DNA from 4 places in the Bradyrhizobium sp. JR3.5 genome. Region 3 is predicted to be linked to each of the others. Evidence: predicted binding sites of a transcription regulator. Region 3 holds the regulator's gene; each other region holds the start of a gene.
What was found. Region 3 encodes PhoB, which activates phosphate uptake and scavenging genes when phosphate is short. Its sites were predicted from a motif close to TGTCATNNANCTGTCAT; they were not measured.
Positions count from the first base shown of each region.

Region 1: the regulator PhoB is predicted to act here: its motif matches at 4,111-4,127, upstream of phnF (phosphonate metabolism transcriptional regulator PhnF).
Region 2: the regulator PhoB is predicted to act here: its motif matches at 5,697-5,713, upstream of ACVWW1_RS06790 (OprO/OprP family phosphate-selective porin).
Region 4: the regulator PhoB is predicted to act here: its motif matches at 2,662-2,678, upstream of ACVWW1_RS17770 (glycerophosphodiester phosphodiesterase family protein).

Region 1 covers NZ_JBSRYV010000002.1:601,991-609,218, forward strand. Annotated here, with positions in the region: gene phnL (phosphonate C-P lyase system protein PhnL) at 1-190, opposite strand, end outside; gene phnK (phosphonate C-P lyase system protein PhnK) at 199-996, opposite strand; gene ACVWW1_RS19445 (alpha-D-ribose 1-methylphosphonate 5-phosphate C-P-lyase PhnJ) at 989-1,873, opposite strand; gene ACVWW1_RS19450 (carbon-phosphorus lyase complex subunit PhnI) at 1,870-2,973, opposite strand; gene phnH (phosphonate C-P lyase system protein PhnH) at 2,977-3,585, opposite strand; gene phnG (phosphonate C-P lyase system protein PhnG) at 3,590-4,051, opposite strand; gene phnF (phosphonate metabolism transcriptional regulator PhnF) at 4,156-4,881, shown strand; gene phnE (phosphonate ABC transporter, permease protein PhnE) at 5,059-5,907, opposite strand; gene phnE (phosphonate ABC transporter, permease protein PhnE) at 5,904-6,788, opposite strand; gene phnD (phosphonate ABC transporter substrate-binding protein) at 6,870-7,228, opposite strand, start outside.
Region 2 covers NZ_JBSRYV010000001.1:1,358,860-1,366,087, forward strand. Annotated here, with positions in the region: gene ACVWW1_RS06770 (hypothetical protein) at 1-1,014, opposite strand, end outside; gene ACVWW1_RS06775 (phosphotransferase) at 1,077-2,156, opposite strand; partial or broken gene ACVWW1_RS06780 (zinc-binding alcohol dehydrogenase family protein) at 2,454-3,468, opposite strand; gene ACVWW1_RS06785 (winged helix-turn-helix transcriptional regulator) at 3,587-3,967, shown strand; gene ACVWW1_RS06790 (OprO/OprP family phosphate-selective porin) at 4,040-5,635, opposite strand; gene ACVWW1_RS06795 (DegQ family serine endoprotease) at 5,980-7,228, shown strand, end outside.
Region 3 covers NZ_JBSRYV010000002.1:3,731,124-3,738,351, forward strand. Annotated here, with positions in the region: gene pstA (phosphate ABC transporter permease PstA) at 1-677, shown strand, start outside; gene pstB (phosphate ABC transporter ATP-binding protein PstB) at 674-1,495, shown strand; gene phoU (phosphate signaling complex protein PhoU) at 1,507-2,223, shown strand; gene phoB (phosphate regulon transcriptional regulator PhoB) at 2,354-3,064, shown strand; gene ACVWW1_RS34690 (GcrA family cell cycle regulator) at 3,213-3,725, opposite strand; partial or broken gene ACVWW1_RS34695 (acetylornithine transaminase) at 4,212-5,418, shown strand; gene argF (ornithine carbamoyltransferase) at 5,418-6,344, shown strand; gene ACVWW1_RS34705 (Hsp33 family molecular chaperone) at 6,559-7,228, shown strand, end outside.
Region 4 covers NZ_JBSRYV010000002.1:240,411-247,638, reverse strand. Annotated here, with positions in the region: gene ACVWW1_RS17780 (alpha-mannosidase) at 1-688, shown strand, start outside; gene ACVWW1_RS17775 (glycosyl hydrolase-related protein) at 826-1,128, shown strand; gene ACVWW1_RS17770 (glycerophosphodiester phosphodiesterase family protein) at 1,172-2,569, opposite strand; gene ACVWW1_RS17765 (HlyD family secretion protein) at 2,772-3,743, opposite strand; gene ACVWW1_RS17760 (ABC transporter permease) at 3,730-6,060, opposite strand; gene ACVWW1_RS17755 (HlyD family secretion protein) at 6,057-7,028, opposite strand.

The DNA.
Region 1 (7,228 bases), 3.1 Mb from region 3:
CGCAGCGATAATTGCCGAAGATCATCTTCAGGATCGAGGATTTGCCGGCGCCCGACGGGCCGGACAGCACCACGCACTCGCCCGGATCGGCGTGGAACGAGACGCCCCGCACCACCGGCAGCTCGACGCCGCCTTGCAGATGCATGGTGAAGGTCTTCTCGGCGTTGGCAAGTTCGATCATCGCGGTCATTGGCAAGCTCATGGCGGAAGTATCGAGGAAACGAGCAGCTGCGTATAGGGCTCGCGGGGATCATCGAGCACCTGGTCGGTGAGACCGGTCTCGATGACGCGGCCGCCTTTCATCACCATCACGCGATGCGACAGCAGGCGCGCGACCGCGAGATCGTGGGTCACGACGATGGCGGCAAGGCCGAGCTCGCTGACGAGATTGCGCATGAGGTCGAGCAGGCGCGCCTGCACCGAGACGTCGAGGCCGCCGGTCGGCTCGTCCATGAACACCAGCCGCGGCTCGGTGACGAGGTTGCGCGCGATCTGCAGACGCTGCCGCATGCCGCCCGAATAGGTCTTCGGCGCATCGTCGATGCGGCCGACATCGATCTCGACCCGATCGAGCCAGGTCGACGCGGTGTCGCGGATCCGGCCATAGTGATTCCAGCCGACCGCCATCAGCCGCTCGCCGACATTGGCGCCGGCCGAAACGCCCATGCGGAGGCCCTGCGCCGGGTCCTGATGCACAAAGCCCCAGTCGGTGCGGAACAGGAAGCGCCGCTCCGCTTCGTCGAGTTCGGCGAGATCGCGCAGCACGCCGTCGCGCATCCGGTAGGACACCCGCCCAGCGCTCGGCGCGAGCTGCGCGGAGAGCAGTTGCAGCAGGGTCGACTTGCCCGAACCGGACTCACCGACAATCGCCAGCACTTCACCGGGATAGAGCGCGAACGAGACATCGCGGCAGGCCGGGAGCCGGCCGTAATTCTTGGCAAGCCCCTCCGCCACCAGCAGCGGCTGATCATTGTCGAGGCTCGAGAGCTCAGACATGCGCCTTCTCCTTGTGCGGCGCCGCGCTCTCGGTGCCGTGATGGCCGGCGGCCTGGCGCTGCTCGCAGAAGTCGGTATCGGAGCAGACGAACATCCGCCCGCCCTTGTCGTCGGTGACGATCTCGTCGAGATAGGAATTATCGGCGCCGCACAGCGCGCAGGGCGCGTTGAAGCGGTAGCGCGTGAACGGATGATCCTCGAAATCCAGCGAGACCACGCTGGTGTAGGGCGGGATCGCGTAGATGCGCTTCTCGCGGCCGGCGCCGAACAGCTGCAGCGCCGCGCAATTGTCCATCTTCGGATTGTCGAATTTCGGCGTCGGCGACGGGTCCATCACGTAGCGTGCGTTGACCTTCACCGGATAGGCGTAGGCGGTCGCGATGTGGCCGAAGCGCGCGATGTCCTCGTAGAGCTTGACATGCATCAGCCCGTATTCGGCGAGCGCGTGCATGCGCCGCGTCTCGGTCTCGCGCGGCTCGAGAAAGCGCAGCGGCTCGGGGATCGGCACCTGATAGACCAGCACCTGTCCGGCGTGCAGCGACGCCTCGGGAATGCGGTGCCGGGTCTGGATCACGGTCGCGTCCGTGGTCGAGGTCGTGGTCGCGACACCCGCGGTCTTGCCGAAGAACTTGCGGATCGAGATCGCGTTGGTGGTATCGTCCGAACCTTGGTCGATCACCTTCAGCACGTCGTCGGGGCCGAGGATCGCCGCCGTCACCTGCACGCCGCCGGTGCCCCAGCCATAGGGCATCGGCATCTCGCGGCTCGCGAACGGCACCTGATAGCCGGGGATCGCGATCGCCTTCAGGATCGCGCGGCGGATCATCCGCTTGGTCTGCTCGTCGAGATAGGCAAAATTGTACGTCGGCGCGTTCATTCCGCGGCCTCCTGCATTTCCACGGCCTCATTGGCCTCCGCGAACTCCTGCCGCAGCTTGCGCAGCAGGCCGAGCTCGGACTGGAAGTCGACGTAATGCGGCAGCTTGAGATGCTCGACGAAGCCGGTCGACTGGACATTGTCGGAGTGCGACATCACGAATTCCTCGTCCTGCGCCGGCGCTTCCGCCTCCTCGCCGAGCTCGCGTGCGCGGAGCGCGCGGTCGACCAGCGCCATCGACATGGTCTTGCGCTCGCTCTGGCCGAACGCGAGGCCATAGCCGCGGGTGAAGCACGGCGCTTCGGTGGTCGAGCCCTTGAACTGGTTGACCATCTGGCACTCGGTCAGCTCGATCGAGCCGAGCGGCACCGCGAAGCCGACGTCCTCGGCTGAGAATTCGACCTCGACCTCTCCGAAGCGGATCTCGCCGGCGAAGGGATGATTGCGGCCGTAGCCGCGCTGCGTCGAATAGCCGAGCGCGAGCAGGAAGCCCTCGTCGCCGCGCGCCAGATTCTGCAGCCGCAGATCGCGATCGGCCGGGAAGCTCAGCGGCTCGCGCGTGAGGTCGCCGACCGGCGCGTCGGCGTCCGCCTGCGGCGACGATTCGATCAAGCCGTCGCGGCCGAGAATGTCGGTGACCCGCGGCGTTGCCGCCTGCGAGGCTTCCGCGGTCGCCGGCTGCTCCGGCACAAAGCCTTCCGCGAGCTGCGGATCGAGCAGGCGATGGGTGTAATCGAAGGTCGGCCCCAGGATCTGGCCGCCCGGAACGTCCTTGAAGGTCGAGGAGATGCGCCGCCGCACCTGCATCTCGCCGGTATTGACCGGCTCGGTGGCGCCGAAACGCGGCAGCGTGGCGCGGAAGGCGCGAACCAGGAAGATCGCCTCTATCATGTCGCCGCGCGCCTGCTTGATCGCGAGCGCCGCAAGCTCGCGATCGTAGAGCGAGCCTTCGGTCATCACGCGGTCGACACCGAGCGCGAGCTGCTCGGAGATCTGCGCCAGCGTCACCTCGGGCACATCGCGATCGCCGCGCCGCTCATGCGCGAGCAGCCGATGAGCGTTCTCGATGGCGCGCTCGCCTCCCTTGACGGCTACATACATCGCTCACACTCCGCTTGCGATCAGCCGCGTGGTGCGCGGGATCGCGACAATCTTGTCGTCCTGGACCAGCACGACGTCGATGCCGCGCGGGAACAGCGCTTCATTGATCGACAGCCGCTGGAACAGGTCGCGCGGCTTGATCATCGCCTGCAACAGCGCGCTGCCGTCGATGCCGGGACCTTTCAGCTCGAAGGCCGGCCCCTGCGTCAGGCTGTCGACCTGCAGGATCAGAGTGGTCGACCGGTCAGGATATTCGCTGCTGCCGAACGCGAAACGCTCCAGCGCCGGCAGGTTTGCGGCATCGCCGATCAGCGCAAAGCTTGCGATCGCGGAATCCGCGACCACCGGCGCGCTGGCGTGAAACTTCAGCCAGCGGGCGACGTCCAGCGTCGCCGACATCGCGGCATCGAGCCAGATCGGCGTATCGTGATCGAACAGCGTCAGCGCGATCGCGGCCGAGCCGCGCATCATCCCGGCCGGCGTTCCGACATCAGCGGCGACACGCTGCACGCTGCCTGGGCGCGCCATCGCATCCATCACGGAGCGGAACGTGGATTGCGCCGACAGCACCTTGTCGGCAAACCCTGCGGGCATTTCGGCAATCGTCGTCATTGCATCATCCCTCACCGCGCACCATGGTGTAGAAATCAACCCGCGTCGCCGCGGTCTCCGCGGCCTTGCGGGCGCGTTCGGCATTCATGGCAACACGCAGCGGCGCGATCACCTTCGCTTCGACCTCGCCGGACAGCTCCGCCGATTGCACCATGGCGTCGCACAGCGCGATCATCTGCGCCTTGTGCGCATCGCGGCCGAGCGTGTAGCCGAAGCCCACCTCGCCGGTCGCAAGCCGCACCGCCGCGCGCGACACCGTCGCCTCGCCGACGTTGAACGGCGCACCGTCGCCGCCGATCCGCCCGCGCATCATCACGAGGCCATTCTCCGGCTCGCGCAGGTTTTCATGCGTGGGTACTGCGATCGCCGCCAGCCTGCCTGCGATATCGGCCGCGGCGGAGTGCGCCAGCACCGTCATCGCGGCCTTGCGCTGGGCCTGTCTGCTGTCGGGTCCGGTCGAATTCATGGGCAACCTTGCTTGCATCAAGTTGTCTATGATAATAGACAACTTGATAGCCGAGTGCCATGACTGTTTCGTGACAAACCGAAGATTTCTGGTATCACCGCGCCATGAGCATGCAGGAAAGTTCCGGCGTCGCCTTGTGGCGGCAGGTCGCTGACGGCATCGAGCGCGGCATCGCCGACGGCCGCTTTGCCGCGGGCGAAAAGCTGCCCGGCGAGATGGAGATCGCCGAGACTTACCGGGTCAACCGCCACACCGTGCGGCGGGCGCTCGCCGCACTGGCGGAGCGCGGCCTGGTGCGCGCCGAGCGCGGCAGCGGCACCTATGTCGAAGCCCAGCGCCTTGCCTACCCGCTGCGCTCACGCACGCGATTCTCGGAGATCGTCGGCGCCGGCGGCCACGAGCCGCGCGGCCAGCTGATCGATGCAGGCAGCGATGTTGCCAATCGCGGCATCGCGCGCGAGCTGGGCTTGAAGATTGGCGCGCCGCTGATCCGGATCGAAGCGGTGCGTCTCGCCGACCGGACGCCGATCTGCGTTTCCACCACCTGGCTGTCGGCCGAGCGCTTTCCCGATGCAGGCAGCGTGTTCGCCGACGTCCGGTCGATGACGAAGCTGCTCGGGCATTACGGCGTGAAGGATTACCACCGCGCCTCGACCCGGATCACCGCGGCGATTGCCGATGCGACCGACGCCGCACGGCTCGATCTGCCGCTGGGCCGGCCGGTGCTGGTGGTCGACGCGACCGATGTCGATATGCTGGACCGCCCGCTGGTGACCAAGCGCTCGCGCTTCGCCGCCGAGCGCGTGGAGTTTCTCGTCGAGAATAGCTGATCTCTCTACTCCCTCGCCCCGCTCTTGCGGGGAGAGGGTTGGGGCGAGGGGCTGCCTCCGCGAATCCGACAGATGTGAGTACGGGGACAAACCCCTCACCCGGATTGCACCGGACGATGCTTCGCATCGCCGAGCGCAATCCGACCTCTCCCCGCAAGCGCGGGGCGAGGTGACGTCCTACACCACCGCCCTTTGGCCGATGATGGCAAAGCGCAGCTTGCTCGAGATGAAATCGATCGCGGCGACCGCAATCAGGATCATCAGGATCAGGAACGACACCTTCTGCCATTCCAGCACCCGGATCTGCTCGGCGAGCTGCAGCCCGATGCCGCCGGCGCCGACGATGCCGATGATGGTGGCCGAACGCGTGTTCGATTCGATGAAATAGAGCACCTGCCCGGCGATCACAGGCAGCACCTGCGGCAGCAGCCCGAAGCGGATTTCATGCAGCGCGTTGCCGCCGGAAGCGCGGATGCCCTCGACCTGCTTGCGGTCCGCCGCCTCGATCGCCTCGGAGAACAGCTTTCCGAACGCGCCGAAGTCGGAGACCATGATCGCCAGCACACCGGCAAACGGGCCGAGGCCGACGACGTTGATCCAGACCAGCGCCCAGATCAACGTATCGACGCCGCGGATCGAATCCAGGAAGCGGCGCACCGGAAAGCGGATCAGGTTCGAGGGGATGATGTTGCGCGCCGCCAAGAGGCTGACCGGCAGCGCAAAGAGGGCCGCAAGCGTGGTGCCGAGCAGCGCGATCGACAGGGTCTCGCCGAGCGCCTGCATGTAGAGCGGGAACGACGCGCCGGGATTCGGCGGGATCATCATCATGGTGATCCAGCCGAGTTGGCTCATCCCCGTGATCAGCTTCGCTGGCGAGAAGTCGAGATCGACCAGGCCGTATGCGAAGATCGCGAGCGCCGCCACGATCACGGCCGGCAGCGCCAGCCGTGCCGACGCCGGACGTTCGAACACGCCGGGGTATTTCCCGCGCAATTCCGCGGTGTCCGGCTTCGGCAGCTGGCTCATCGGCGGGTTTCCTTGCCGAACAGCCGGCCGCGCAGCCAGCCGGTCGAGATGTCGATGATGAAGACGGTGACGATGATGGTGACGAGGATCGCGCTGACGTCGGAATAGTAGAACTTGCGGATCGCGACTACCAGCTCCTGCCCGATGCCGCCGGCGCCGACGAAGCCCATCACCGACGCCTCGCGGACATTGATCTCGAAGCGCAGCAGCGCATAGCTGGCGTAGCCCGCCGAGACCTGCGGCAGGATGGCAAAGCGCATGCAGGACAGCCAGCTCGCGCCGGTGGAGCGGATGCCCTCGACCGGCTTCATGTCGGCATTCTCGACGATTTCGGCGAACAGCTTGCCGAGCGCCCCGGTGGTGTGGATCGCAATCGCCAGCACGCCGGCCATCGGCCCGAGGCCGAACGCGATCACGAAGATCAGCGCGAACACGATGCCGGGCACGGTGCGGGCGAATTCGAGCAGGCGACGGACGGTAAAGCGCACCCACGGTCCCGGCGAGGTGTTCTGGGCGGCGAAGAAGTTCAGCGCAAAGGCGAACACGGCACCGGTCAAGGTGCCGACATAGCTGATCAGGAGGGTCTCACCGAGCAGCCGGAGCCATTTCTTCAGACCCCAGAACCATTCCACCGGATCGGTCCAGACCCGGGCACCGGAATCCAGCGTCAGGATGCGGTCGAAATAGCTGACGAAGTTGCCGAAATAGGTGAAGAACGTGTGCAGATTCACCTCGGCGCCGAGCGCCGCGATAAAAAGCGCCGCGCAGAACACCGCGGCCGCCACCGTTACCTTCAGCCGCTTGCGCGCGACCGCCTTGCGATAGGCATCGTTCAGCGTCGCCAATTGCTGCGCGGGAAGGATGGAAATGGCGGTCGCCATCGATGCGGGCCAGTCTGCTCGAGGGGTGAACGAAAAGGGCCGGGTTGTCGAAACCCGGCCCAATTCAGCAGCGACGTGCGATCAGGAGCCTTTCTTGCGCAGAGCGTCGACGAACTTGATCAGCTCGATGGTCTTGTCGTAGTCGGCGTTGGTGACTGGCTGCCATGGACGGTTCTTGCCGTCGGACAGCTTCTTGAAGGCTTCCGGATCCTTCGTCGGCATGTCGAGGAAGGCCTGCTTGATCTTCGCCTTCATGTCGTCGGGAAGACTCTCGAGATAGGCGTAGGGCGAGTTGATGATCAGGTCGGACTTCACGATGATGCGGAAGTCCTCCTTCTTCAGCGGCGTGCCGTCGCTCGACTTCACCATGTTCTTGGCGAGCATGCGGGTCAGGTTGGAATCATCGTCGGCATTCCACCAGTTGGCGGCGACGTCGACGG
Region 2 (7,228 bases), on a different contig from region 3:
CTGTTGCACGTGGACGTTCTCGCGGGCCAGCGGATCGAGCGTGACGGGGTCGAACGACTCGCCGCCGATCTCGAGCTCGCCCTTCCACATGCCCTGGCCCCATTGCGGATGACCGTAGCCGAGGCCCTTCATCTGGAATTTCAGGATCGGGTCGAGCGCGATGGTCGAGGTGTGGCCGTCGATATCGACCAGGTCGATTTCAGCGGACTGCGCCAGCCGGGTGTTCGGCACGTATTTGACACGGTGCCGCGCGGTCGCCATGCGGCGGTCGCGCCCATCGACGACCCCGGGGATCTCGGCCTCGCTTCGGTAGAGCGGCGCGGTGATGCCCTCGCGGACCAGCGCCTCACCCTGCGTCCCGTCGAAGAAGATGGCGTGCGAGATGTGGTCGTCCCAGACCAACGGGGCCCAGAGGAAGAACACGCTCGGCGGCGGCATCGGCACGCCGCCGACATCGCGTTCGCCGACATTGCGAACGCCCCAGGAGCGATCCTTGGTGCCGTAGCAAGTGTGATCGTCGACTTTGATCTCGCCATCGGGGTGGCGCACGACGCCGCTCCAGCGGCCGAACTGGTCGAACCGGGTCGAGTCCATCGCGCGGCGGTCGCCGGACCAAAGCGTCTGCCGTGCTTCCTGGATCGCGGCCGTGCGTGCGGAGAAGGTCAAATCGCAGGCGAGACCCGTCGCATTGTCGTCGAGCACGACCCGCGTCCGCCGCATCGGTTCGATGACCTCCAGCCTGAACGGGCCGACCTGCATCTCGGTGCGCTCGAGCGGCGCCCGCCGCGAACCGTAGAAGCAATGCTGCCGTCCACCACGCTCCACGACGCTGAAGGCGCAATCGAGGATCTTGCGGTGCGGGTAGATCGCGATGCCGATGCCGAAATAATACGCGCCGTCGGCGGTGTAGCCGTTGAACCAGGTTCGGTCATAGACATTGCGGTCGCTGGTCGAGGGAACCGCGATCGGCTCCGGCGTCTGGTGGATGGGGAAGTCGTCCAGTTTGTTGAGCACGCCGATCCCTTTCGCTGTCTTGACGCGTTGTCTTCACGGGAACCATTTCGCCCGATCGCGCTTCAGTCCTGCCAGTATGAAAAACTGTCGTGGTCCAGCGCTTGCGCGCAGGCGCCACGGGTCATTTTCAGGAACAGTGCGTCGCCCCGCTCGGAGCGCTGGACGCTGAGCGCCGAGACGACGCCCATCATGATGCCATGCAGCGTGTAGCGCCGGTAATCCCGCCAGCAATCATCCCAGCCATAGTCCCGCACGCCGCGCCGGATCAGCTCGGAATGATAGAACCGCACCAGATCGGCTTCATGAAGCCGCCGCTCGGACGGATCGACACCGGCCGACAGGAAATAGGCAACGTCGACGATGCCTGGCCCCACCGTCAGCGTCTGCCAATCCAGCGTGGCCATCGGACGTGTGTTGCCGCGCACCTCGAACAGCATGTTGTCGAGCCGGAAGTCCGCGTGCTGCAGCGTTCGCGGCACCGATCGATCGGACTGGTAGCGCGGTATCGCGTCCGGAAGCCTGTCGATCAGATCCAGGAATTCCGGTTCGATTACGCCGTGATATCGCTCCTTGTAGTGACCGATGATGGCGGGCAGCACCGCGCGAAGATCCCTGCGCCGGCTTGCGGCGACCACGAAGCATTGCACCGCGTCGAGCGTCGGGTCGTTCCATCGCGGCGCATGCAGCGCGGCGGCCTCGGCCATCGCCGTCAGGCAGTCCGCGATCGCGCATCCGGCGAGCTGGTCGCCCGGGCGTGCGGGCGCCAGATCTTCCAGGATCAGTGTGAAGTCGTCGGTGGCAGGATCGATTTCGGCGAGGATCGGCCGCGGGGTGTGAATGTCGACGGTGGCCGCCAGCTCGCGATAGAACGCGACCTCGCGGATGTAGAGCGTGTGCGCGGAACCGGAGCGGCGGCTGTCGGGATCTGCGGCCGGGAATTTGCCGACGACGCTTAAGGGCGCGTTCGGCTCATCGCCGTCATAGGTCAGATGAAATCGATAGCTGTCGCCGACGAGGCCATTGCCGACCGGCTTGCAGACGAGTTCGACGACCTTCACCTGGTCGATCGCACCGGCTTCGCGCAGCGCCTGCGTCATCCACTCCGGATCGATCCGCGACGGATCGGCCGTGAGCAAACTCATCGGTTTCCTCCCATCCCCGGGTATCCCCTTGGGGCGTCACCACCGTTCCGGCCGCGTCTCGCGCGGCCGGATTGAGGACGGGGTGATCGTTGCGCAAATCATACAGGCGATGTCATGGCTTTGGCAAAAGCCACGCGCCGGCCTGTGGGGATATCTCGCGAGTTGGTCGGTGCGTAGGGCGGGTTAGCGCCAGCGTAACCTGCCGCTTCTGCTGGTGGGATGGTGGATTACGCCTTCCGCCTTCGCTCGTTGAGCTTCGACGGACGCTGCCTGCCAATCCACCCTACGCAGCGACTCCTACCAGCCCTCCAGCACGATCTTTGCCGCGCGACTTGCCGCTTTCCAGCAGCGCATGGGCGCGCTTGAGGTTGGCGGCGTTGATGGTGCCGAAGGTCTGGTCGAGCGTGGTGCGCAGCACGCCCTTGTCGATCAGGTCGGCAACGTCGTTGAGCAGATGGTGCTGCGCGATCATGTCAGGCGTCTGGAACGATGAGCGCGTGAACATCGATTCCCAGTGTACCGACACCGCCTTGCCCTTGAACACGGCGACGTTGAATTCGGCGGGATCGTCGATCAGGCCGAACTTGCCCTGCGGCGCGATGAAGTCGGCAATCGACTTGTAGTGCTGGTCGGTGAAGGTGAGGCTGGCGACGAGGCCGACCGGCGGCAGCCTCAAGCTCTCGATCTGCTCCTTCATCGGCTGCGAGTGATCGATCACCGCATGCGCACCGAGATCGCGGCACCACTTCTGAGACTCCGGCCGCGTCGCGGTCGCAACCACGGTCAGCCCGGTGAGGCGGCGTGCGAGCTGGATCAGGATCGAGCCGACGCCGCCGGCGCCACCGGTGATCAGCAGCGTGCGTGGATCGAGGCTCTTGCCCGGCACGGCGCCGAGCCGATCGAACAGCAGCTCCCATGCGGTGATCGAGGTGAGGGGCAGGGCGGCGGCCTGCGCGAACGAGAGCGATGCCGGCTTGTTGCCGACGATGCGCTCGTCCACCAGATGAAATTCCGAATTGGTGCCCTGGCGCTGGATCGAGCCCGCGTAGAACACTTCATCGCCGGGCTTGAAGAGCGAGACGTCGGGCCCGACGGCGTCGACCACGCCGGCCGCGTCGAAGCCGAGGATCTTGTAGCTGCCGTCGGACGGCGCCGCGCGCTTGCGCACCTTGTAGTCGACCGGGTTGGCCGAGATCGCCTTCACCGCGACCCTGACGTCGCGCCCCTTCGGTTCGGGCTTGGCGATTTCGAAATCGACGAGCGAATCCGCCGCCTCGATCGGCAGCGATTTTTGGTATCCGACGGCCTTCATGTCTGGTCTCCGTGGTGGGCGATTGCCTGCCGTCTTACCTGTCGCGCTGGCGTCGTTTTGGCAAGTACTGTAAAATCAGGGAACTAGTCCCTGTTTGTATACTATTGGGAAATTACCGATGAAACGGAAGAATTTCGCGCGCCGGCCGGGCTGCGCGGTCGAGGCGGCGCTCGACCTGATCGACGGCAAATGGAAGGGCGTGATCCTGTATCACCTGCAGGCCGGCACCCAGCGCTTCGGCGAGCTGCGGCGGCGGATGCCCGGCATCACCCAGCGCATGCTGACCAAGCAGCTGCGGGCGCTGGAGGACGACGGCCTCGTGACCCGCAAGGTCTACGCCGAGGTGCCGCCGCGGGTCGAATACACGCTCTCCGAACTCGGCGAGAGCCTGCGCCCGGTGATCGATATTTTGAAAGCCTGGGGCGAGGGCCATCAGGAACGGCTGTCCTGTGCGCCGGCGCCGGAAGTCGTTGTGAAGAAGTCGAAGCGCGCGGCCTGACAATTTGTAATGAAGAGGGCCGGGAGCGGTGTGTCGCTCCTGGCCTTTGTTGTCGGCGCTGATCAGATTGCGTCAGAACGCAACCTGCGTGCGCAGCGCGACCGCGTCGAACTTCGAGCCGGCATCCACAGGCGAGGTCGCCGAGGCCTGCTTGGCGATGTCGCCGTGCAGGTAGTTCAGCATGAAGCGGACGTTGTTGTTGACGTACCAGTTCAGCGCGGCGGTGTAGACGGTCTGCCGTCCGCCCGCGATGCCGACGGCCTGGCCGACCTGGTCGTTGAGGTTCATCGTGCTGACGCGGCCGGCGATTTCCCACGCGCCCATGCCGCCGCCGGCAAGCGAGAACGGATCGTGCGGCTTGATACCGCCATAGGAGGCCGTTGCCGGATTGTAGGCGTGGTTCTCGCCGGTCAGCACGTAGCCGACCTGCGCGTAACCGCCGTCGAATTTCAGGCTCGGCGCGCCGAACGGCGGCAGCCCGGTATTCGCAGAGCGGTCGACATTGAACCAATAGTACTCGCCTTGTGCGATGAACGGGCCGTAGGTCGCTGCCGCCTCGACGCCGTAGACCTGCGCGCCAGAGACGTTGGCGATCGCACCGGTCGAGATCAGCGTCGTCGGGTCGATGCGCAGCTCGGGCCGGTCGTTCAGCGTGAGCGTCTGCGCCTGGGTGAGCTGGTTGCGCGGCGGCTGGACCAGCCATTCCGCATCGGCGCCGATATGCACCGAGTAGTTCTTGCCGCTGATCGGATTGCCGGCGACGCGGATGACACCGCCATACTGCTCGGACGTGCCGGCCGGCGCGGCTGACGACGCGGAGTGAATCGCGCCCGTCGTCGGTCCCGTGACATAGCCGCCGATCCAGAGCTGGTCGTTCCACCATCGGGTGCCGGCGCCCGAACGGAAGTCACCGGCCGCGATGTTCTGTGCGATGATGCCGACCGAGGCGCGCTCCATGAACAGGATGTCGTTGGAGCTCGTCGATTCGTCCAGCGTCCACGGGATGTCCATGATGCCGCCTTCGATCGCCATCTTGCCCCCGAACGGCTTGAAGCCGGTGTAGCTCAGATAGGCATTCTCGACGCCGGAGGTGCCGCCGCCAGGCAGCGATCCCGGTGCCGCGCCGCCGAAGCCGTCGGACGAGCCGCCGAAGTCGTAGATCAGCGCGTAATTCCAGTCGCCGAAGAACTTGCCGACGATGCCGATGCGGGCGCGGCGGAGGTTCTCGCCGCTGTCGAGCTTCTGCGGCGAGGTACTTGCGGTGTTCGGACGATAGTCGTAGCCGCCGACATCCCAGTGCACGCGGCTCGTGATCGCAACGCAGTTCTGTTCATCCGCAGTACAGATCGTCGGCCGGTTGTTCGGCAGCGTCACCACGACGCCCGACGGCGCGACCGGGCCCTTGACCGGGATCGCGGCGTTGGCGCTTGCCCGCGCGGCCTTGGCATCCGCCGCCTTCGCGTTGGCGTTCGCGCTGGCTGCGGTCGCGGTATTGGCATTGGTCTGCTTCTGCAGCCTGTCGAGCTTCTGCTCGAGCATCTTCAGCTGCTGCTTCAGCAGCGCGATCTCCGCGTCGCTGCCGCCTCCGGCCGATTGCGAATAGGCCGGCGAGGCGGCGAGCGCCCCTGCCAGCCCTATGGCGATTGCACCAACTTTTGTCGCAGCCATCGTGCACCCCTGTTGTGTTTGAATTCCCCACTCACTCACTGAAACGTCCTAGGAGTTGATCGTGACTGACGCACGACAGGGCTTCCGGGCATCGCAGTTCCGCTTGTTGTCCGCAGGCAACAAGCGGAGCGGCGCAGTGAGATGACAGTCATCATAGAAGTTTGGCGGCGCGCTTCAACGCGGCTGCCGCCGGTTTTGCACCGGTCCGGCGGGGGCCAGTTATCCGGCCGGGCGCCCTTCAATTGCCCGGCGAACACGCCTATATTCCGGCGTTTCCACGAGAGGTGAGAATGCTCCGACCCGTCCGCTTCGCTGCCATATCCGCTCTGTGCACATTGGCTTTCATGGGGAATCTGTCCCCGTCCGCGGCCCAGGACCGCCGCGTGCCGTCCTCACAGGCCGAGCTCCAATTGTCCTATGCGCCGATCGTGCAGCGGGTGCAGCCGGCGGTGGTCAATGTCTACGCGGCCAAGACGGTGCAGAACCGCAATCCGTTTCTGGACGATCCGATCTTCCGCCGCTTCTTCGGCGTCCCGGGGCAGCAGCCCGAGCAGATGCAGCGCTCGCTCGGCTCCGGCGTGATGGTCGATGCTTCCGGCCTCGTGGTCACAAACAATCACGTGATCGAGGGCGCCGACCAGGTGAAGGTCTCGCTCGCTGACAAGCGCGAATACGAGGCCGAGATCGTGCTGAAGGACGGCCGCACCGACCTCGCGGTGCTGCGGCTGAAGGGCACCAACAAGGAGAAGTTCGCGACGCTCGACTTCGCCAATTCGGACCAGCTGCAGGTCGGCGACGTCGTGCTGGCGATCGGCAATCCGTTCGGCGTCGGCCAGACCGTGACACACGGCATCATCTCGGCGCTGGCGCGCACTCAAGTCGGGATCACGGATTATCAATTCTTCATTCAGACCGACGCGGCGATCAATCCCGGCAATTCGGGCGGCGCGCTGGTCGACATGACCGGCCGGCTCGCCGGCATCAATACCGCGATCTTCTCGCGCTCCGGCGGCTCGCAGGGCATCGGCTTCGCGATCCCCGCCAACATGGTGCGCGTGGTGGTGGCCTCCGCCAAGAGCGGCGGCAAGGCGGTGAAGCGGCCCTGGCTCGGTGCGCGGCTGCAGGCGGTCACGCCGGAGATCGCAGAGACGCTCGGGCTGAAGCTGCCGACCGGCGCGCTGGTCGCCAATGTCGCGCCGAACAGCCCGGCGGCGAAGGCCGGACTCAAACTGTCCGATCTGATCGTCGGGATCGACGGGACGCCGATCGACGATCCCAACGCGTTCGACTACCGCTTCGCCACCCGTCCGCTCGGCGGCAACGCGGAGATCGAGGTGCAACGCGCCGGCAAGCCGGTGAAGCTCACCGTGCCGCTGGAGACCGCGCCCGATACCAACCGCGACGAGATCGTGCTGACCGCGCGTTCGCCATTCCAGGGCGCCAAGGTTGCCAACATCTCGCCGGCGCTGGCCGATGAGCTGCATCTCGACGCCGGCGCCGAGGGCGTCGTCGTCACCGAGCTCGCCGATGACGGCACGGCCGCCAATGTCGGCTTCCAGAAGGGCGACATCATCCTCGCCGTCAACAACGAGA
Region 3 (7,228 bases):
CGGGCTCGACCGAAGGCGGCCTGCTCAACGCCATCGTCGGCTCGGTCATCATGACGGTGATCGGCGTCGGCATCGGCGCGCCGCTCGGCCTGTTCGCCGGCACCTACCTCGCCGAGTACGGCAAGCACGACAAGCTCACCTCGGTGATCCGCTTCATCAACGACATCCTGCTCAGCGCACCCTCGATCATCATCGGCCTGTTCATCTATGGCGCGGTGGTGGTGCCGATGCGCGGCTTCTCGGCGATCGCAGGCAGTCTCGCGCTCGCCGTGATCGTGATCCCGGTCGTGCTGCGCACCACCGAGGACATGCTGCTGCTGGTGCCCAATCCGCTGCGCGAGGCGGCTTCCGCGCTCGGCCTGCCGCGCTCGCTGGTGATCAAGCGGATCGCTTATCGTGCTGCGCGTAGCGGCTTGATCACCGGCGTGCTGCTGGCGACCGCCCGTGTCGCCGGCGAGACCGCGCCGCTGCTGTTCACCGCGCTGTCGAACCAGTTTTTCAGCTGGGACTTGACCAAGACGATGGCCAACCTGCCGGTGACCATCAACAACTTCGTGCAGAGCCCCTACGCCTACTGGAAAGAGCTGGCGTGGAGCGGCGCACTGCTGATCACATTCACCGTGCTCGCGCTGAATATCGGCGCGCGTATCCTTGGTGCCGAAAGGGCCGCAAAATGACCGAGCTCTCCGTTTCAACCAGTAACCCGAGCCACGTTGCACCGCATACGCCGCTGCCGGAAGCGCCGCCGAAAGTCACGGTGCGCAACCTTAACTTCTATTACGGCGAGCACCACGCGCTGAAGAACATCAACCTGACGCTGGGTACCAACCGCGTCACCGCGTTCATCGGACCGTCCGGCTGCGGCAAGTCGACCCTGCTGCGGATCTTCAACCGGATGTACGACCTCTATCCCGGCCAGCGCGCCACCGGTCAGCTGATGCTGGACCAGACCAACATTCTCGATCCCAAGCTCGACCTCAATCTGCTGCGCGCGCGGGTCGGCATGGTGTTCCAGAAGCCGACGCCGTTCCCGATGACGATCTACGAGAACATCGCCTTCGGCATCCGCCTCTACGAGAAGATCTCGAAGTCCGAGATGGACGACCGGGTCGAGAAGGCGCTGCGCGGCGGCGCGCTGTGGAACGAGGTCAAGGACAAGCTGAACGCTTCCGGCCTGTCGCTTTCCGGCGGCCAGCAGCAGCGCTTGTGCATCGCGCGCACCGTGGCGGTGCGGCCCGAGGTGATCCTGTTCGACGAGCCGTGCTCGGCGCTCGATCCGATCTCGACCGCCAAGGTCGAGGAGCTGATCCAGGAGCTCTCCGAGGACTACACGATCGCGATCGTCACCCACAACATGCAGCAGGCGGCGCGCGTCTCCGACAAGACCGCCTTCATGTATCTCGGCGAGCTGATCGAGTTCGACGACACCAACAAGATCTTCACCTCGCCGAGCGATCGACGGACTCAGGATTACATCACCGGCCGGTTCGGCTGAGGAGATACAAGATGGCTTCTGAACATACCGCCAAGGCATTCGACAGCGACCTGCAGGAGTTGACCCGCCTGGTCGCCGAGATGGGCGGCCTCGTCGAGCGGATGATCACCGAGTCGGTCGACGCGCTGATCCGTCGCGACGTCGCGCTCGGCAAGCGCGTGGTCGCCGCCGACATCGAGATCGACAATCTGCAGCGCGTCATCGAAGAGCGCGCGGTGCTGACGATCGCCCGCCGCCAGCCGATGGCGATCGACCTGCGCGAAATCGTCAGCGCGATGCGCGTGGCCACCGACCTCGAACGGATCGGCGACCTCGCCAAGAACATGGGCAAGCGCGTCGCGGCGCTGGAAAGCGATTTCCAGCCGCTGAAGCTGATCCGCGGCCTGGAGCACATGACCGACCTCGTGCTGTCTCAGGTCAAGTCGGTGCTCGACGCCTATGCCGCGCACGACCTGCCGGCGGCGATGAACGTCTGGAAGGGCGACGAGGAGGTCGATGCGATCTGCACCTCGCTGTTCCGCGAGCTGCTGACCTACATGATGGAGGATCCGCGCAACATCTCGTTCTGCATCCATCTGATGTTCTGCGCCAAGAACATCGAGCGGATCGGCGATCACGCCACCAATATCGCCGAGACCGTGTTCTACATGATCGAGGGACAGCAGATCACCGACAAGCGCCCGAAGGGCGACATGACCAACTTTGCCACCACTGTGCCGGGTACCTAGGACATGATCCGCGAGCGCGGAGCCGGATTGTCTTCACGACAAGTCGTTTCCGCGGGGATTATGCCCAGGAAAGTAAGCGTTTCGGTTTGCGTCTGGGCAACGGATCACCACAGAGAGAGAATTTAAGCCGATGAGCGCACGCATTCTGGTAGTCGAAGACGAGGAAGCGCTGACGACACTGTTGCGCTACAACCTCGATGCGGAAGGCTACGATGTCGAAACGGTCGGGCGCGGCGACGATGCCGACACCCGCCTGAAGGAGCGCGTTCCCGACCTCGTGGTACTGGACTGGATGCTGCCGGGCCTGTCCGGCATCGAGCTGTGCCGCCGCCTGCGGGCGCGTCCCGAGACCAAGCAGCTTCCGATCATCATGCTGACCGCGCGCGGCGAGGAGAGCGAGCGCGTGCGCGGGCTTGCGACCGGCGCCGACGACTACATCGTCAAGCCGTTCTCGGTGCCGGAACTGCTGGCACGGGTGAAGGGCCTGCTGCGCCGCGCGAGCCCGGAGCGGCTTGCGACCGTGCTGACCTATGGCGACATCGAGCTCGATCGCGAGAAGCGCCGCGTGGCGCGCTCGGGACGTCCGATCGATCTCGGTCCGACCGAGTATCGGCTGCTCGAATTCTTCCTCGAACATCCCGGCCGCGTGTTCAGCCGCGAACAGCTGCTCGACAGCGTCTGGGGCCGCGACATCTATATCGATGAGCGTACCGTCGACGTGCATATCGGCCGCCTGCGCAAGCTGCTCAATCCGGGCCGCGAGCAGGATCCGATCCGCACCGTGCGCGGCGCCGGTTATGCGCTCGACGACCGGTTTGCCAAGGCCGAGCCGCAGCCGTAAGGCTTGCACGGCAACCTCAAGCCACAACACGGCGTTGTCCCGGCTTTCGCCGGGACGACGCTGGTGGATACTTCCGCGCGACGATCACACAAAAAAATCCCCGCTTTCGCGGGGATTTGTTTTTGCAGTCCAGGCAGTTTCCCGAGTGCTACTTGATCTGTGGCTTCGCCGACGGCCGGCGGCGATCGTTGGCGGGCTGGTAGGCAACGCGCGAGTGATGCGCGCAATAGGGCAGGCCGGCGAGCGCCTTGCCGCCGCAGAAGAAGAATTCCGGGCTCGAGGGATCGCCGACCGGCCAGTGGCAGGTGGCCTCGTTGAGCTGGAGCAGCGACAGCCGCTGGCTCATCGGCACCACGTTGTCGAAGGAGATCGGATCGGGCTCCATCTCGACCTCGAAGGCGTGCGCAAGCGCGGTGTTGCCGCGCGAGACCGGGCGCGCCACCCGCATCATGTGCTGGGCGGGGCGGGCCTTGCGCTGCCGCGGCGCGGCCGTGGAGGGGGCCTTGGCGCGGCCGGAGAGGCCGAGCCGATGCACTTTGCCGATCACGGCGTTTCGCGTCACATTGCCAAGTTCCGCCGCGATCTGGCTGGCCGAGAGGCCGGATTCCCAGAGCTTCTTCAGCTGCTCGACGCGATCGTCGGACCATGTCAATACAGTCATCACATTCTTCCTTTCGCATGGCGCCGGCCACTCATCGGAGCGGCGCTGCGAGCCAATCTGGACAAATATCCCTTCGGCCAGAATCCCTTAGCCCTCGCCGGGCACGGTGTTGCGCCCGAACGTTTACGCGAGACACGAAGGCTACTTAGAGGGTCCAGTACTGCCGCACGAGATGTCGTACCCGACAGGCCAAACGCTACAATATGGCGTGACTCTGGCGCAAGAGTCCGCGGCCGTGCGTCCACATGTTCCCACAAAGTTAAGCATTGCTATGAGGCTTTTCCACCGCACCGGAATGCTCCGGATTGCGCTGGTTTCGTATTGCAGGAAGGCCGGCTCCTGACGATTGACACTTACCGGCCGCCGCATAGAATGACCCGTACGTGCCGCCCGCAAAGGCGGCCGTTTTGTTTTCCGAAGCTGGCGGTTGCTGTGTTGGCGTCAAGGCGCGCGGCAATTGACGGCTTCAAACCGGCAGTGAACGCCATGACCAACGCCTCGTCGCATCTGCTCCCCGTCTTCGCCCGGGTCGATCTCGGCTTCGAGCGCGCGCGAGGGCGCCTGGCTGATCGCAACCAACGGCGACCGCTATCTCGATTTCACCTCGGGTGTCGCGGTGAACGCGCTCGGGCATGCGCATCCGCATCTGGTCAAGGCGCTGCAGGAGCAGGCGACCAAGCTCTGGCACATGTCGAACCTGTTCAAGAGCCCGGATGGCGAGGTGCTCGCCGCGCGGCTGTGCCAGCAGAGCTTTGCCGACTTCGTGTTCTTCTGCAATTCCGGCGCCGAAGCGATGGAGGGCGTGATCAAGCTGGTCCGCCACCACCACTTCTCCAAGGGCCATCCGGAGCGCTACCGCATCATCACCTTCGAGGGCGCCTTCCATGGCCGCACGCTGGGCACGCTGGCTGCGACCGGCTCGGCGAAATATCTCGAAGGCTTTGGCCCGCCGATGGACGGGTTCGACCAGGTGCCGCACGGCGACATCGAGGCGGTGAAGAAGGCGATCGGCCCGCACACCGCCGGCATCCTGATCGAGCCGGTGCAGGGCGAGGGCGGCGTGCGCTCGGCGCCGCAGGCGTTCTTCAAAGCACTGCGCGCGCTGTGCGACGAGCATGGCCTGCTGCTCGCCTTCGACGAGGTGCAGACCGGCATGGGCCGCACCGGCGAGCTGTTCGCCTACAAGCGCACCGGCGTCACGCCGGACGTGATGTCGCTGGCGAAGGCGCTCGGCGGCGGGTTCCCGATCGGCGCGGTGCTGGCGACCGCGCAGGCTGCGGCCGGCATGGCGCCGGGCTCGCACGGCTCGACTTTCGGCGGCAATCCGCTCGCGGTCGCCGCCGCCAATGCGGTGCTCGACGTCATGCTCAAGCCCGGCTTCTTCGAGCACGTGCAGAAGATGTCGCTGCTGCTCAAGCAGAAGCTCGCTTCCGTGGTCGACCGCTATCCCGGCGTGCTGTCGGAGGTGCGCGGTGAGGGCCTGTTGATCGGAGTCAAGGCGGTGGTGCCGTCGGGCGATCTGATCGCCGCGCTGCGCAACGAGAAGCTGCTCACCGTCGGCGCCGGCGACAATGTGGTGCGGTTCCTGGCGCCCCTGATCGTGACCGAGGCCGAGATCGACCAGTCGATCACAGCGCTCGAGCGCGCCTGCTCTGTGCTATCGGCGCCGCAGCCGAAGAAGGCGGCTGGATAATGAGCAAGCCGGTCCGTCACTTCCTCGACATCAACGAGCTGCCGCTCGCCGAGCTGCGCAACATGCTCGAAGCCGGAGCCGCCATGAAGGCGAAGCTGAAGGCGCATGAGAAGGGCAGGAAGCCGCTCGAAGGCAAGACGCTGGCGATGATCTTCGAGCGCCCGTCGACCCGCACAAGGGTGTCGTTCGACGTCGGCATGCGCCAGCTCGGCGGTGAATCCATCATGCTGACCGGCGCCGAGATGCAGCTCGGCCGCGGCGAGACCATCGCCGACACCGCGCGCGTGCTGTCGCGTTATGTCGATGCGATCATGATCCGCATCCTCAACCATGACGCGCTGCTCGAGCTCGCCGCCCACGCCACCGTGCCCGTCATCAACGGCCTGACCCGGCGTTCGCATCCCTGCCAGGTGATGGCCGACCTCATGACCTATGAGGAAAACCGCGGCTCGATCGAGGGCAAGACGGTGGCCTGGACCGGCGACGACAACAACGTGCTGGCCTCCTGGGCGCACGCTGCGGAGCGGTTCAAGTTCAATCTCAACATTGCCACCCCGCCCGAGCTCTCGCCGAAGAAGCCGATGCGGGACTGGATCAAGGCCACCGGCGCGCCGATCATGCTCGGCACCGATCCGGAAGCCGCCGTGCGCGGCGCCGACTGCGTCGTCACCGACACCTGGGTGTCGATGGGCGACAAGGAGGGCGAGCACCGCCACAACGTGCTGAAGCCCTATCAGGTCAATGCCAAGCTGATGTCGCTCGCCAAGCCGGACGCGCTGTTCATGCACTGCCTGCCCGCGCATCGCGGCGAGGAGGTCACCGACGAGGTGATCGACGGCCCGCAATCCGTGGTGTTCGACGAGGCGGAAAACCGCCTGCATGCGCAGAAGGGCATTCTGGCCTGGTGTTTCGACACGGTCGCGTAGTCGACGACATCAATGCCGTCGTCCCTGCCTTGTGCGCAATTGCGCACTGGAGCAGGGACCCATACGCCGCGGCCTGCGAAAAAGGCACATGGGCAGACGCCTTGTGCCGCGACAAAATCCTGTGGTTATGGGTCCTTGCTTTCGCAGGGACGACGTCGATTCCCGGTATGCTGAACCCCTTTATTTCATGGTCCGAGACCCCAGATAGAGCGCCATGGTTTCACAATCCCCCGACATCAAAATTCAGGCCGAGACGCCCATTCGCGCGCCCTCGGCGGTTCCTGTTGACGATGCTGTGCTGGCCTTCGAGGTCGGTGCGCTGGACTTGCGCGGCCGGCTGACCCGGCTCGGCCCCGCGCTCGACGAGATCCTGCACAAGCACGATTATCCGCCCGCGGTCGGCAAGCTGCTCGGTGAGGCCATCGTGCTCACCACGCTGCTCGGCTCCTCCGTCAAGTTCGAGGGCCGCTTCATCCTGCAGACTCGGACCGACGGTCCGGTCTCGCTCCTGATCGTCGATTTCCAGGCGCCCGACCGGCTGCGTGCCTATGCGCGCTACGATGTGGCGCGCCTCAAGGACGGGCAGAGCTCGGGTGAGCTGCTCGGCAAGGGCCACCTTGCAATGACGATCGATCAGGGCGCGAACACCAGCCGCTACCAGGGCCTGGTCGCGCTCGACGGCGGCGGCCTGGAAGAGGCGGCCCACGAATATTTCCTGCGCTCGGAGCAGATTCCGACGCGGGTGCGGCTCGCGGTCGGCGAGGAGATGCGCGGCGGCGAAGGCGGCAAGCTGCACTGGCGCGCCGGCGGCATCCTGCTGCAATTCCTGCCCAAGGCCCCCGAACGCGCCAAGCAGGCCGATCTGCATCCCGGCGATGCGCCGG
Region 4 (7,228 bases), 3.5 Mb from region 3:
TCCCGACGGGGTACTTCGCCATGTCGCCGCCGCGCCCTTTGCGGCGGGAGAAGCGATGGCGATCGACGACCGCGTCACTGTCGCCGCCGATGCGGACGGCTTCGTTCTGTCGAATGCGCAACTCACGGCACGTCTTGATCGCACCGGGCTTGTCCGATCGCTGCTGCATGCCTCGACCGGGCGCGAGACGTTCGTATCGCCGGCTGCGCGCTTGCTGCTGCTCGATGACAGGCCGCTCGATTTCGAGGCATGGGATATCGATCCATTCGCGCTGGAGACCGCGCGCGCCGCGGCAGGCGAGGTGAGTTGCGAGGTGCTGTCGGATGGCGGGCTGCGCGGCGAAGTCCGTTTCGAGCGCGGGATCGGACGCGCGAGCCGGCTCTCCCAAGTGATCCGCCTCGATGCCGGCGCGGATCATCTCGCATTCGAGACAATCGTCGATTGGCAGGAGCGCAAGACAACGCTGAAGGTCATGTTCCCCGTGGCCTGTCACGCATCGAACGCGACCTATGAGACGATGTTCGGCGCGACCGAGCGGCCGACCCATGCCAACACCGATGCCGATGCGGCCAAGTACGAGGTGCCGGGCCATCGCTGGGCCGATCTCGCCGAGCCCGATTTCGGCGTGTCGTTGTTCAGCGCGATTGCCGTCATGGCTATTCGGCGTTTGGCAACCAGCTCGCGCTGACGCTGCTGCGCGGCTCCGAGTTGCCTGATCCACAGGCCGATATCGGACGTCACCGGATGCGCTACGCAATCTACCCCCACCAGGGTGATTGGCGCACGGCCGACACCGTCGGGCGCGCTTTGTGCTTTGAGCGTCCGATGCTCTGGGCCAAGGGGCAGCCGCGCGCGCCGCTGCGGCAGTCGTTCCTGACCGCGGCGCCGGCCAACGTGATCGTCGATACGATCAAACCCGCCGAGGATGGCGAAGGCTGGGTGGTGCGGCTCTATGAGAGTGCGGGCGTTCGTGCCGCCGCGACGCTCGATTTCGGCGTCGACATGTCGTCGGTGTGGATGAGCAACACGTTGGAAGATCGCATCGCTGCCATTCCGACCGAAGCGCGGAGCTGCAGTTTGTCGCTGCGGCCGTTCCAGATCGTAACGCTGCGGGTTTTCCGGCAGTGACACAGGCGCGCTCGGGCGATGCCGGGCGCGCCGTGCTGCGGCGTCACCAGCCCAGTTCACGCAAGTAAGCCGCGCGGGCGGCAACGCCGGTGTGGGTGAAATCGGTGAACACCCCATCCACGCCGAGACGGAAGAACTTCAGATATTCCAGGCTCGGGTCGCCGCGATAGTCGGCGGCGAGATACTTCTTCTCGTTCCGGAACGTGAAGACATGCACGAACAGGCCGAGCTTGTGCGCGTCGGCAATCACGCTGGTGGCGTCCTGCGTCGAGGCATCCGCCGTCGATCCCTTGTATGGCGTGCCGTCGGCGTTGTTGTCCTTCCACGGTGAGATCTTGTAGGGGACGATATAGGCCTTCCACGGACCGATGCCGTCGGCATAGGTCTTGATCTCCGCGAGGCCCTCGGGCGTCAGCATCGCATCGAAGGTGCGGCCGTCACCCGCGACCGTCCAGTCGTACGGACGGGAATTGGCGATGTTGTTGAGCAGCACCTTGCCGGTCTTGAAGTCGACGCCGTTGCCATCGATGAGCTGCACCTGCCGCGTTTCCAGTCCGTGGCTGCGCATATATTTCAGGCTGCCGGGCTCGAAGCTCTGAACGATGATCGGCGCGTCCTTCGCGTTGAGGCCGTTATCCCTGATGATCTTGATCAGGGCGTCCTCGAGCGGGTGGCTGCCGGGCGCGCCGCAGCCATTGGCGATCGCCTGGGCATTGTTCCAGGTCGGATTCTTGGTTTCCGGATAGACCGCGATCGGACGCCCCGTCGCCTTGCTCTTGGCTTTGGCGATGTCGATGATGCCCTGGAAACTGATGATCGGAAACTTGCCGTTGAATAGTCTTGGCCGTTCGTTGGCCGCATCATAGGTGGTGCCGGCGATCCAGCTCTTCAGCTCGTCCATGGTGAAATCGGTGATCGACCAGTCATTGGTATGGTCGTCGCCATCGACGATCAGCGCTTTCAGCACCGATTTGGGATCGGCCGGATCGATGAGGTCGGTGGGATATTCGGCCGGCCCGCTGGTCGGCGTTTGCGCCCATTTCACCTTGACGCCAACGCCCGGCGCGGTGCGCTTGCGTTTCGCGACGTCCGCATTGGTCTTCGCCACTTCGGCGACGTTGGTGTTGTCGCCGAGCCATGGATTGTGGCGTGCCACCAGCACGCAATCCTTGGTCAAATGCAGGTCCTCTTCGAGCGCGTCGGTGCCGAGGTCGGCGGCCAGCTCATACGATGCCTCGGTCTCCTCGGGCACCAGGCCCGGCACGCCGCGATGCCCGATCACAAGCGGCTGCTTGCCGTCGACGGTCAGGAACGGCTTGGCGCCGGCCGGCGCCGGGCCGGTTTGCGCTGATGCCATCGACGGCAGCAGGACCGCCAAAGCCGCCGCACCGAGCAGCATCGCGCCAACATGCACCTTCCGTCGCGAACGAATCTGCTTCACGGCCAAGTCTCCATCTTTTGCGTGGCATCGGGGAGATGCCATGAAGGCCGAGCCCAACAGGGCCGACGCTTTTGTCTTCTTGTCGCAATCTTCTGACAGTCCGATGACTATTCGGCGAGGCGGGCCGACACAAGCTTCCGCGACGCGCCGGAGGGCGACAGTCCGCACCTCATTGCGGCTCGCGGCCGATCGCGGCGCGTTGTCAACGTTCGATCCGGACGCTCATGCCGGGTTCGAGACTGTCCGCGGCGCCTGCAGGGTCGAGACGCAGACGCAGCGTGTTGCGGTCGTGATCGCCGATCACGCGCTCGGCCTGCCAGGTGGCGAACACCCCAAGCGACCGCAATTCAGTGATGGCAGCCTTGGTGGGGGCGTCGGAGCCGTTCGGTATCACGCTCACGGTCTTGCCCATCGCAAGACCGTCGAGATGGTCCTCGCGCACGTTGAACGACAGCCATTTCTTGCCGGCCGCAGCAATCATCAGGATCGGCTGGCCCGCACGAACGTTCTCGCCCACTTCCGCGGCGATCACGCTGACCACGCCGTCGACCGGTGCGCGCAGCACCATCTTGTCGAGACGGCGCTCGAGCACTGCGACGGCGGCCGCGGCCGCCTGCACCTGCGCGTCGGCGATGGCGCGCTCCTCTTTGGTCGGCCCCGCCACACCGGCATCGTAATTGGCCTGGGACGCCGCCACGCCGGCGCGCGCTGCGGCAACGTCGTTCTCGGCCTGGTCGAGCGCCTGCTGGGTTTCAAAACTCTGGCTCGCCAGCGTGGTGATCCGCTTGAGCTGGGTCTCCACATAGTCGAGGCGCGAATTGGCCTTGGAGATCGCGGCTTTCAGCGAGTCGATTTGCTCGCGGCGTACGCCGGCATAGACGTTGTTGCGGTTCGCCACCGCGGCGGCGAGCGCGGCCCGCGCCTGCTCCGCCTGTGCGCTCAACTCGACTGCAGAGAGTTTGGCGAGGACGTCGCCCGCGTGCACCTTGGCGCCTTTCTCGACCGCGATCGACACCAGCTGGCCGTTCACTTCCGGCTCGATCCTGACCTCGGTCGAGCGGACCACGCCGACGATCGCGGGCGCCGGCGTCGCGCGGCTCCCGGCGTAGATCAGCGCGCCCGCGACGAGCACAACGGGGATCGCGACAATGGCTGCGCGCCTAGCGTTGGGCATGTTGCTGTCCTCTCTTGAACACCAGCGCGGAGATCACGGCGAGCACGAAATAGCCCAGCGCCAGGCACCACAACCTGAGCCAGTCATGCGAGACCTCCCAGATGCTGGCGCCGAGCTGGTTGATACGCACGAGGCCGTCGATCGCCGAGTCGGCCGGGAACAGCCGGCCGAGCGCCGTGGCCGCAGGGGGGATGGCCTCGCGCGGCCAGGCGAAGCCGGCGGTGAAGAACTGCGGCAGGCTGGTCGCCAGCAGCAGGATGGTCGCGTTCTCCGGCCGCGTGAACCAGGCGCCGATCGCCTGTCCCAGGAAGCTCGTCGCCAGCAGGAAGACGGTCGCCAGCGCGAAGATCTGCGGCAGATGGCCCAGCGTCGAGAAGCCATAGATCCGCGGCAGCACGATCAGATAGAGCGCGAGCGCCGGCAGATAGATGGTCAGATGGGCAACGCCGCGCCCGAACACGCCCGCGACCGTGTTGCGGGAATTCGCCAGCGCCGTGCCGGTCAGCATCGCGGCGCCGATTAGCAGCGTCTGTTGCAGGATCAGGATGAACGCCGCCGGCACGATGTAACTCGCATAGCCGCCGACCGGGTTGAAGATCGGTTGCAGCAGGACGTTGGCCGGGCTGAGGCTCGCCAGCTTCGCCTTGACGAGACTCCCGTCGGCGCGGGCGCCCCGCGACACCAGTTCGGATGTCAGCGTGCCGATCGCGGTGGCGACCGCGCCTGCGGTCGACCGGAAGATGAACAGATAGGTGGCGTCGGCGTAGACCGGAATGTGCGCGGTGAGGCCCTTGAGCACGTCGCGTTCGGTGCCGGGCGGAATCTGCACGGCGGCAAATGCATAGCCGCGGTCGATGGCGGTGCTTGCCTCCGCAAGGGTGCGGGCGCGAACCGTCACGCTCAATGTGCCGCTGGCATCGAGCGTCTCGACGATCTGGCGTGAGAGATCGCTGAGATCATTGTCGACGACCGCGATCGGCAGCTTGCGGAGGATCTGGTTCAGATAAGGCTGCGGATAATAGATGCCGTAGACCAGCGGCGCGAGGAACAGCAGGCTGAAGGCGCTGCGCGTTCCGAGCACGCGCCGCCACTCCGCCGCGAAGGCGCCACCGACGCCTGCTGGCGCCGGCTCGCTCGCTGGCGGCTCCTCGGGCTGTGCCGTCGCAAACCAGCCCCGGCGCGTCAGGCTCGCCATGCGCAGCAATGCGAGCGCGGCAAACAGCAACGTGAGGCCTGCGAGCGCCGCGAAGGGAATTGCCGATTCCGAGGCCGGCAATCCGCGCGCCGCTTGTCCCATCAGCACCGACATATACCAGCGCAGCGGCAGGATCGCGCTCCAGACCTGCGCAAACGTATTCATGCCGATGGTGGGAAAGCCGACACCGGCATAGCCGAAGGCAGGGGAGGCGATCAGGCCGGCAAGGCCGAGCCCCGTCGCGAGGTCGCCGACCAAAAGCTGCAGCAGGGCGCCGAGCGACAGATATGCGATGATCAGAAGCAGGCCCGCCGCGATTATCAGCAGCACATCGCCCTTGAAGGGAATCTGCAGCACGCCTTCGAGGATCAGCGGCTGGGCCAGCATGATCAGGATGAAGGTCACGAACAGCGGCGCCAGCTTGCCGGCGAGCGCGGCGATCGGATCGCCGCCGGCGCTTTCGAGCCACTCGCGCGCGTTGCGGCGGCGGAATTCGGAGCCGACCGAATAGCCCGCGGCGAGCGTGATCACGACGTGGATAATCGTCGGCAGCAACGCACGCAGCAGGAATTGCGCGTAGTTCTTCTGCGGATTGACCAGCGCGATGGTCTCCGCGGAAAGCGTTCCCATCGACGCCGGGGCGGGGGCGGCGCGATTGGCGGGAGCGGCCGCGCTCGCGGCGACGGACAGCACATCGTTCAGGCCCGACGACGCGATGCCGGCCGCGGTCAGGAATTGCTGGTTGTAGAAGCCGACGACCTGCGGGCGGCGATCGGCCTTCAGGTCGCGTTCGAAATTCGGCGGTATGAAGATCGCCGAAATCGCCTTGCCCGACCGGATGTCCTGTACGGCTGACGACAGCGAGCCGGAATCGTCGACGATTCTGAGACTCGGCGACGCCGCGACCTGCTGCGTCAGCGCCCGCGAAGTATCCGACTTGTCGGTGTCGACGATCGTGACGCCAAGGCCCCGGATCACCGGTTGGCTGAACACGGCCGTGAGCACCACGAAGGCGAACAGCGGCACGCCGAAGACCAAGAGCAATGCCACGCGGTCGCGCAACAGCCACTGGCATTCGCGCTGTGCGACCCGCCAGAATCCGGGCTTTGAGGCCAGCCTCATTGGCGTGACCGCCAGTCGAGATAGGCGCTCATTCCGGGCCGCAGCTCAGGCAGCGGCTGCACCGGATAGGCGCGGATCGAGAACGTCCGCAAATCGAAATCGCCGGTGGCGCGGGTCGCCCGCCAGCTTGCATATTCGCCCTTGGTGGCGATCAGCTTGACCTCGACCGTGACATGACGGTCGTCGAGCGCCGGAATCCGGACGTCGAACTTGTCGCCGACCTTCAGTCCCTTCACCAGATCCTCGCGCAGATCGAAATGGATCCAGAGATCGCCGAGATTGATCAGCGTCGCCAGCGGCACGCCCGGCGAGACGAACTCGCCCGGCTCGACGTTGCGCTGATAGACCTGTGCCGCGACCGGCGCGTAGACCGCGAGCTGATCGATCACCGACTGGACGCTCTGAATGTCGGCTTCGGCTTTTTCGACATTGGCTTTCGCGATCGCGCGTTCTTCCTTGGTGTAGCCGTTGACCGCCTGCTCATAGGCCGATTTCGCCTGGTCGAGCCCGCGCTCGGCTTCGTGCAGCGCATCGGTGGTCTGGTCGAGACGGGCTTGCGGCGCGTTGCCTTGCTCGGTCAGTGTCTTGGCGCGATCGAAGGTCTTCTGCGCCAGCACCTGCGCGGCCTCCGCGCGCTCCATTTCCGCCTTCCGCGCGGCAATGGTTTCCACTCGCGTTCCAACCATGACGTTGGCGAGTTGCGCGTCTGCAACGGCCTTGGCGGCGCGCATCTGGTCTTGCTTTGCAAGCGTTTCCGGATTGTCGATGCGCACCAGGACGGCGCCCGCGGGCACGTTCTGGCCTCGCTCGACCGGGATGTCCTTGACCCGTCCGTCGACGCGCGCGGCGATATCGAGCCGCGTTGCATCGACCTCGCCCTGCACGAGCAGCGGCTCGGGCCGCAGCAGATAATACACCGACAGCGCAACGATGATCGCTGCAACGACGCCGACAATGATGGCCGGCATGCGCATCGCGGCGTGCGCATAGTCCTGCCGCGCTGCTTGTGGTGGCTCCGACGTGCTTCGGCTCTCGTTACCAGAAGGTGACACGTCCATAGCTGACCCCACATTGGCTCATGACGAGGATAGTCATTCACTATGGCGTGGATGTTAAATCCTGCCAACCTCGGCAGCCTGTCCGATCCGGCTCGAATTTGACCGGAGCA